One region of the Tenacibaculum xiamenense genome, then DNA from elsewhere that is predicted to be linked to it. Evidence: riboswitches for the same ligand, from Rfam matches in the RefSeq annotation. Region 1 holds a riboswitch; the other holds the start of a gene.

Region 1 (4,437 bases):
TAGAAGGTCGTTATTTATTATACATTTTGTTATGTTAGATTTTCCTTTTCAATTTTATCAAGCAATTTCTATATCCATTTTTTTGATTAATTTATATATGATTTTCTTTGCTTCATCTTTATTTTCTACTCCTAAGTATACGGTTCCCATTGTTTCTCTCTAGTTATAGTATAAATATACATTCAATGAGTTCTTTACTAAATTAAATAATTCTCCAGATTTGATGCCTTTAATTCCATTTCTCTAATAATCAAAAGCGTTTGTATATTAAGATTAGTTGCGGTACTCTAAGTTAACAAAAAATACCATATACATTTTGTTACCAGTTTTTTTATTCTTTAAATTTAACTATATCTTGTTTCATTTGTTTATTCCAAAAATCTACCTTGTCTTTGTAGATTCTTGTTATCGGATATCCATTATTTTCTTTTTCCGATTTCCATGTCAAATGAACAACAGCAATTCTTTTATCTTCTAATTCCAATATGATGTCATCATTATTTGTCTTTTTAGCAATTAGTTCGGTGTTTTGAAGAAGTAACGGATGATCATCAGGTAATTCAACTTTGAGTTCATTCATTAAGGCTTGAATATTTTTCTCTTCCATTTCAATCACATCCCAATATGGGGCAAGGAATTTCAATTCAAATGTCGTGTTATTTAATATGTCTTCTAAATTTCCATTTTTCAATAAGTCGGCAATTGTTTTTTCGATACAATTTCTGGATAATTCTTTTACAAATAAGTCTGGAGGTACTAGATAAAGTCCATTTAGGCTTTCTCCATTTTCTTCATCTGTTTTAATTGCCGTTTCAAAAAATTTATACATCCAAACATTTATTCCATAACTTCTACCGTCTAAAGTATCAACTATAATATTTGCAAAATCATTTTCAATATCATCCCAAGGAGTTGATATTTCAAACTCAAGCCATAATTTGAAAGGTTTATTCTCATTTTCAATGACTTTTTCACTTAAAGAACATGGGTTTAAGTTTCTAATATCCATTTTTATCTGATTACTGGTAACGGTTTGGCTAAGCTGCGTTTTAATGCGGTTTAGGTGGTGTCGTAACACGTTTTCATTTTTCAGTGTTATTTTCTTTTTTCTTTTTAACTGCCCATTTTCTAATTTGGTCATTTAAACTTCTAAATCCAATACCTCCAAGTAATATTCCAATAGGCATTCCGATTAAAGTTCGCCAGAACTCTTTGGGGTTTCTCTTATAATCAGGTAAATAAGCCCAATACAAAAATCCGCTAAATGATATGATTAAGATTGTAATTATTATATATTCAGTCATAAAGTTAATTTCGCTCTTTTAATCTTTTTAATAAATCTACTAAATGTTGTTCAGAATGAGTTCTCATCAAAAATTCAAAATGCCAAAGCGCATCATTTTTGCTGGTATTATCCATTCTCCATTTTACAGCTAGTAAATCCTTAACAATATCAGTTAAATCATCTAGCTCATCACCACATACAATTTCTATATTTGGTTCCATTTTATTAGAATCTAAAACCATACTATACAAGTCGAAGTCGGGGAAATTAGATTTAATATTTCTTCTTATTTCGTTATAATCAAAGTTAGGTTCTTCATTATAATCCATTCTATCAAATTCAAACACCAAGTCTAAAAACTCTGAATAAACCCCAACTAAAAGTTTTTTTAGAAAATTAATTTTGTCAGTCAATTCAACTTTTGGGTTTATTCCGAATTCTGTTATTTGGTCTATAAGTTTTCTTAATTCACTCAATTTTTATTGGTTTGTTCAAATGTGTTACAACTCATTATATCTAAACAAATATAACCGTTATCCATTATACTTCCTCTGACAACAATATATTAGTCTATTTTATATGTGATATACTGTTAAAACAAACCATATTGCATCTCAATTATTTTTACATCCAAAGATTTGTTTGTTTACGGTTATTCTAGCCCCTTAATTCCTTAACTTTAACATAAAAGCTAGCAACGTTCTTAAGAAAAAATTATTTGACACGGGCAAAAAGCACTACATTTGCCCCCGATTTACGGTTTTTTATGCGAGTAAAAATTAAAAGGGAATTTGGTGAAAATCCAAAACTGTTCCCGCAACTGTAAGGTTCTATTTAAACAAAATATCATACATCTCAAGTAAGACTTCTATTTTTTGAGATTCAGCCACTGCTTAACTTAAAGTGGGAAGGCGATATTTTGAGACCAAGTCAGGAGACCTGCCTTAAATCATAAAATTTTTAGTAACTCTCGGGTAAAGGGTTAGAAAATACATAACTACTAAACGTAGTATTTTCTACATATTACCTGCTTAAAACGGTTTTCAATTAATGAAAAAACTAGTGTTATGCAGTGTGTTTATGCTGTTGGCTATTTTTGTCAATGCACAATCCAACACTACAATTACAGGAATCGTAAAAGATTCTAAATCTGGAGAAGGAATCCCTGATGTTTCTATTTCTATTAAAAGTTTAAAAAAAGGGACAACTACCGATGTTAATGGTAATTTTACCATTACAGTTTCTAACAAATCGGGAGCTCTTCTTTTTTCAAAAGTGGGATATGCTACAAGAAGAAAAAGAATACTTCCTTCTAAAACAAAGCAAACAATTACTATTTCTCTACAGAAGAAATCCATTGCTTTGGAAGAAGTAACAGTTAATTCGAATCAAAATCAGCTAAAAAAAGAAGTATTAAGTGTTGGAAGACTGAATGTAAAGGATATTGATGCTCCTGTTACCACAAACAGTGTAAGTTCTAAAATTATTGAACAACGCAATGTTACCGACCTTGGAGATGCAATGAAAAGTGCTACAGGTGTAAGACCTATTAATAGGTATGGTGGTTTTCAAACTTTCAGGATCCGCGGTTTCAATAATTTCGTTTTACTAATTGATGGAGTAAGAGATGAGCGTCATAATATCTCAACAAGTGCACCTACTACAAACTTAGCCAATGTTGAAAGAATTGAGGTATTAAAAGGACCTGCCAGTGCTTTATATGGTCACTCCGCTCTTGGAGGTATCATTAATATTGTGAGAAAAAGACCTACTTATCAAGATCAAGGTAGCTTCAGTATTTCTTATGGAAGTTTTGATACTTACAATATGTCTGCTGGGTATGGAGGTGCTATTTCTGACAAACTTCGATACAGAACGGACTTCGGAATGACACGTTCTAATGGATGGAGAGATTATGGCGTTGAAACAAACAACGGATCTTTCATGTTGGAATATACTCCTTCTGATAAGGACAAATTAGAATTCTATGTTCAAGTTAATAGTGATAAATATGATACTGATACTGGAATTCCAATGGATGTAGACGGTTCTTTAGTTCCAGGTTTAAATCCTGAAACCAGATATAACGATCCTCAGGATTATTTAAATCATAAACGCTACGACTTTCAATTAAAGTATTCTCATAAGTTCAACTCGAATTTAGAACTTACAAATCAAGTTTCTTATTCGAGTGATGATATCGATTATTTATCTACTGAACTTTTAGTTCTAAACGATGCAAAAGATGAAATAACTAGAGATTTCCCTTTCTATTTTAACCATCAAACGAAAACTTTACAAAACCAATTAGACTTTAGTTACACCACAACTACTGGAAGTATTCAGCACAAATTATTGTTTGGTAACTCTTTGAGTTTATTAGATCGTAAAACTTTCAGAGGGAGTGTTGTTGGACCAGGAGTTGGTACTACAATTTCTGTGCAGAATCCAATTTTAAATCAAGGACATATTGAGCCTGTAGACGAAAGAGTTGATGTTAAAGAAGAGTTTGTAAGTGGTTTTTATATTCAAGATTGGTTACGTTTTTCTGATAAATTCAAAGCGTCAATTAGTCTTCGTTATGACATCTTTAATGGAACCTACTATAGAGATCAACTTAACAATAACAGAGTTGTTACCGAAAATGGTGTTAGAACAGATATTCCTAAAACCGCTTTTACATACAGAGGAGGTTTAGTATACCAACCTTTGGAAAACATGAGTATTTTTACTTCGTATTCTAATTACTTTAAACCGTCAAGAAGAATTGCGGCGGATGGAAGAGTATTTGATCCTGAAACAGGGTATCAAGTTGAAGGAGGTTTAAAATTCCAGAAGAAAAATATCCTTACAGCAACTTTATCTGCTTTTTATTTACTTAAAAACAATATTGTTGATGGATCAAATCATAACAATTTAAAACAAATTGGTGAAGCAGATTCAAAAGGTTTGGAACTTGATATTGAAGCGCAACCAATTAAAGGTTTATATATTAATGCTGGATATGCTTATGTTGATGCTAGAGTTAGATCGTATGACGAAGCTTTCCAATCTATTAAAGCAGGAAATGTACTTCGTTTCGCTCCTAAAAACTCAGGGAATTTATGGGCTACTTATGAAATTCAAAAATCGAGACTAAAAGGACTAGGGTT
Region 2 (4,437 bases), on a different contig from region 1:
TAAAAAAAAGAACTGCAGTTAATAAATAATGGATTTGCCTTTTAATCATAATTTAAGCCTCACTTACGTTGGCGCTTTTAAAGGTAGCCATATTATTTAAAAAATTAACACTAGCTTCAATTAGAGGAAAGGCAAGAGCACAACCAGTACCTTCACCTAAACGCATACCAATATTTAAAAGAGGTTTAGCGTTTAAAAATTGTAACATTTTTTTATGACCTTGCTCTCCTGAAGTATGGCAAAAAATGCAATAATCAAGAATGTTAGGAGCTATAGAATTAGCTGCTAATAGTGCGGAAGTAACTATAAAACCATCGATAAGTAATGTCATTTTTAATGATGCTGCTTCTAGCATAGCTCCACACATCATAACAATTTCAAAACCACCAAAAGCGATTAAAGCATCTATTGGAGTTTTAATATCATTAGTATGAAAATTATAAACTTCTTTTAATGTTTTTATTTTAGTATTTAAACCTTCATCATTCAACCCTGTTCCTCTACCAACACAGTTCTCTATTGGTGTTTTTGTAAAATAGCTCATTAATAAAGAGGCAGCGGAAGTATTTCCGATACCCATTTCTCCAAAACCGATAACATTACAACCACCATTAAAAATTTCTCGTGCTAATTGTCTCCCTTTTCCCAAAGCCAATTCACATTGTTCTTTCGTCATAGCTTTGCTTAGGCTATAGTCCTGTGTTCCTTTTGAAATTTTCACCTTACTTAGTAAGGGGTGGTCTTCAAAATCTGCATTTACACCTGCATCAATAACCTTTAAATCAATGTTGTTTTGTTTACAGAAAACATTAATAGCTGCACCACCATTTAAAAAGTTAAGTACCATTTGTTGGGTAACTTCTTGCGGGTAAGGACTTACTTTATTGGTTTTAGCAATACCATGATCGCCAGCAAAAACTAAAATAGTTGGCTGTTTTATTTGAGGGGTCAAAGTATTTTGAATTAATCCAATTTGCAAAGCGATATTTTCAAGAGAACCTAAAGCCCCAATAGGTTTTGTTTTAAAGTTAATTTCCTCCTGAATTTGAGATTCTAATTCTTTCGAAACTGAAGTTATGTTAGTTTGCATGAGTTCTATTTTAATTTTAAGGGTAAACCAGAAACCATAAAGTAAGCTTTGTGAGCATGTCTTGCGATAAATTGATTTGTCCAGCCTTGTAGCTCGGTAAACTTCCTTCCTGATTCTGTTGTGGCATGTAGTCCCATACCTATTTCATTTGAGATAATTATAATATTAGCATTGATAGTTAAAAGCTTTTTAAATTCACTTTTCGCGAGTTCTAAAGACTTTTTAACATCATATTCGGTATCCATAAAAAAGTTTGTAAGCCATAAGGTAACACAATCAATTACCACCGTTTGGTTATCTGAAATTACGGTGCTAATCCATTTTTCTTCTTCTACTGTTGTCCATCGATCATCACGATCAGATATATGGCGATCTACTCTTTTTTGAAAATCTTCATCCCAAATACGTGAAGTAGCTAAATAAATGGGTGATTCAGATAAAGATTCAGCTAAATTTTGAGCATAACTACTTTTACCTGAGCGCTCACCACCTGAAACATAATATATCATTCTTTAAGCTTTAGAACTGCAAAGATTATAAAGTTTTTACAGAATGTAGGTGTTCTCGTATATTTTTCTCAAAATAGACCTGGAATTTGAATTATTTAATGCGAAATTTTCAAATAATCAGTTGATTATAATAGATATTATAAAAGAATGGAATATCTTTGCCCCGATTTTTGGTTTTTCTTTAAAATCATTTAAAGTGAATTAAAAGGGAATTCGGTTAAAATCCGAAGCTGTTCCCGCAACTGTAAGCTATAAAGCTTGTAATAAATCTTTAGCCACTGTTTTTATTAAACGGGAAGGCAAATTGCAAGACGCGAGCCAGGAGACCTGCCAAATATCAAGATAAAACAAACTTTCGGGATAAAGGTTTGATATGGCATTGCTGTATATATACTTTTCCTGATAACAAAATTCTAAATAATAATTAACAATGAAAAAAAAGGTACTTTGTTTAAGTGTTTTAACATCAATGTTTGCTTTGAGTAACTATGCTCAAGATAAAGTGAAAAGCATAGAGTTAGATGAAGTGGTAATCTCAGATTCAAAATTTAAATTAAAGAAAGAAAATTCAGGAAAAGTAATCCATAAAATTACTCCAGAGATTATTGAAAATAACAGTGGTAGAAGTGTTGTAGATGTTATTAATAATATTGCAGGAATTGAAATTAATGGAAATACAAGTTCACCAGGAAAAAATATTGATTTATTTATAAGAGGAGGAAGATCTAAAGAGGTAGTTATTCTTATTGACGGAGTGCAGGTTTCTGACCCAGGAAGTTTTTCAGGAGCATTTGACCTGAGATATCTTGATTTAAATAATATTGAATCAATTGAAGTGGTAAAAGGAGCTGCAAGTACTTTATATGGTACTGGAGCGGCAACAGCAGTAATCAATATAAAATTAAAAGAAGCAAAGTCTGGAAAAGCGAATGTGGCGTTATCTCTTTTCGGTGGAACGAATAATGATCAAGTATCTAGTAATGGTACTTCAATCCAGAGCTCAGCAAATGTAAATGGTAAGATTGAAAATTTTGATTACTTAGTAAATTTTTCATCTTTTGACGCTCGTGGAACTTCATCGGCTAGATCCGAAAATGGTACGACTTTCACAGATGATCCTTTCCAAAGAGTAGCAACAAATGTTAAGTTAGGATATAAATTTAATGAAAAGTTTTCAGTAAAGACTTTTGGAAGTTATTCTGAATTTAATAATAGTTATGATAATGAGTCATTTGAAGATGGTGTTAATAACACTTTAGATAAGAGTTATAGATTGAGTGTGAGTCCTGAATATGTTTACGGAAAAGGAAGTATTCAAGTAAATGCGGCATACAGCAGGTATAATGCTAACAGGGAAAACACTCGTTTTCCAGCTACAATGGAGTCTGAAAATTATATAGTAGATGCTTTCGTTAAACATCAATTTGACAAGTTTTACGTAGTAGGTGGGGTTAATTTTCAATATAATGAAATTATCGAGGCATTTAATCTTCCTTATGGAGCACCAGATTTAACAAGAGTAAACTACTCTGAATCTCCTATTACAAGATTAATTGATCCATATTTGAATGCTGTTTATGTTTCTGGGTTTGGATTAAATGTAAATGCAGGAGTTCGTTTAAATAACCATAATAAATATGGAAATCACTTCGTTTATAATGTAAACCCTTCTTATAGAATTAAATTACCAGGAGGATATGTTAAGTTTTTAGGTTCTTATAGTACGGCATTTTTGTCTCCAACAATTCAAAACTTATACGATGTACAATATGGTAATTTAGATTTAGAGCCTCAAGAAAGTACTACAATTGAAGGAGGAGTGGAGTATAAATATAGTAGCTTAGTTTTAAATACGGTTTATTTCAATAGAAACGTTGAAAATATTATTGGATTTGATAGTAACACTTTCCAATCAATAAATCAAGGAACAGCAAAAATTCAAGGTATTGAGTTTAATGCAGATTATAGTATACTAAAGAACCTAACAGTAAATGCTAATTATACTTATACGGATAACGAAGAGTTAGCTATAAGAATTCCAAAACATAAAATAAATGCAGGATTGAATTATGGAATTAAAAACACAAACTTTGGATTAACTTACCAATATATTAGTGATAGAGATGATACTGATTTTAGAAACTATCCTTCTGTGAATGTTCCATTAGAAGCTTATTCTTTATTGAACTTCTCAGCAAATCATGAGTTAAACAAAAATGTTAAGTTGTTTTTAGCGGTTACAAATATTTTTAATGATGATTATCAAGAGGTATTTGGTTTTACAACTTTAGGAAGAAATTACAATCTAGGAGTTCGCTTGAATTTTTAATTCCCCCCCAGAGTAACTAAGTTACTTAAATTAAGACTCACCATTGGTGGGTCTTTTTTGTTTTAAGGTGTTGGTTTTTAGTTGTTTGTTTTTGGTTTGGTTTCTCTGTAGTGGCTGTTTGTTAAAAAACTTGTAAAATATTTTATACTTTATGTAACATAATTATGAAATAAGCGTCTTGTAAGAAAATAACCATCAAACTAACATAAAATTAGTGATCAATTGGTTTTGTGATTGTTATTTTGGTAAGAAAATTAACTAACAAATGATAAAAATAGAAAATCTCCACAAGTCCTATCCAATAGGAAAAGATTCTCTTCATGTTCTTAAGGGCTTAGACTTACACATAAAGGAAGGAGAGTTTGTTTCAATTATGGGATCATCAGGATCTGGTAAATCAACTCTTTTAAATATTGTTGGGTTGTTAGATGTTCATGACGAAGGAAACTACTATTTGAATGGTCAATTAATTGAAAATTTAAATGAGAAGAAAGCGGCAATTCTAAGAA

The links. Region 1 has a riboswitch for cobalamin ahead of ACKTTV_RS22700 (TonB-dependent siderophore receptor). Riboswitches for the same ligand answer to the same signal wherever they lie in the genome.
Region 2: it holds a riboswitch for cobalamin, as region 1 does, so the genes downstream of both, ACKTTV_RS09220 (TonB-dependent receptor plug domain-containing protein) here and ACKTTV_RS22700 (TonB-dependent siderophore receptor) in region 1, are expected to answer to the same signal.

What each region holds. Positions count from the first base shown of each region.
Region 1 covers NZ_CAZEQU010000042.1:681,617-686,053, reverse strand. The annotation lists gene ACKTTV_RS22715 (hypothetical protein) at 332-1,009, opposite strand; gene ACKTTV_RS22710 (hypothetical protein) at 1,083-1,304, opposite strand; gene ACKTTV_RS22705 (DUF5063 domain-containing protein) at 1,309-1,761, opposite strand; cobalamin riboswitch at 2,026-2,246, shown strand; gene ACKTTV_RS22700 (TonB-dependent siderophore receptor) at 2,336-4,437, shown strand, end outside.
Region 2 covers NZ_CAZEQU010000022.1:2,483-6,919, forward strand. The annotation lists gene ACKTTV_RS09205 (adenosylcobinamide-GDP ribazoletransferase) at 1-49, opposite strand, end outside; gene cobT (nicotinate-nucleotide--dimethylbenzimidazole phosphoribosyltransferase) at 53-1,090, opposite strand; gene ACKTTV_RS09215 (bifunctional adenosylcobinamide kinase/adenosylcobinamide-phosphate guanylyltransferase) at 1,096-1,599, opposite strand; cobalamin riboswitch at 1,754-1,948, shown strand; gene ACKTTV_RS09220 (TonB-dependent receptor plug domain-containing protein) at 2,030-3,928, shown strand; gene ACKTTV_RS09225 (ABC transporter ATP-binding protein) at 4,194-4,437, shown strand, end outside.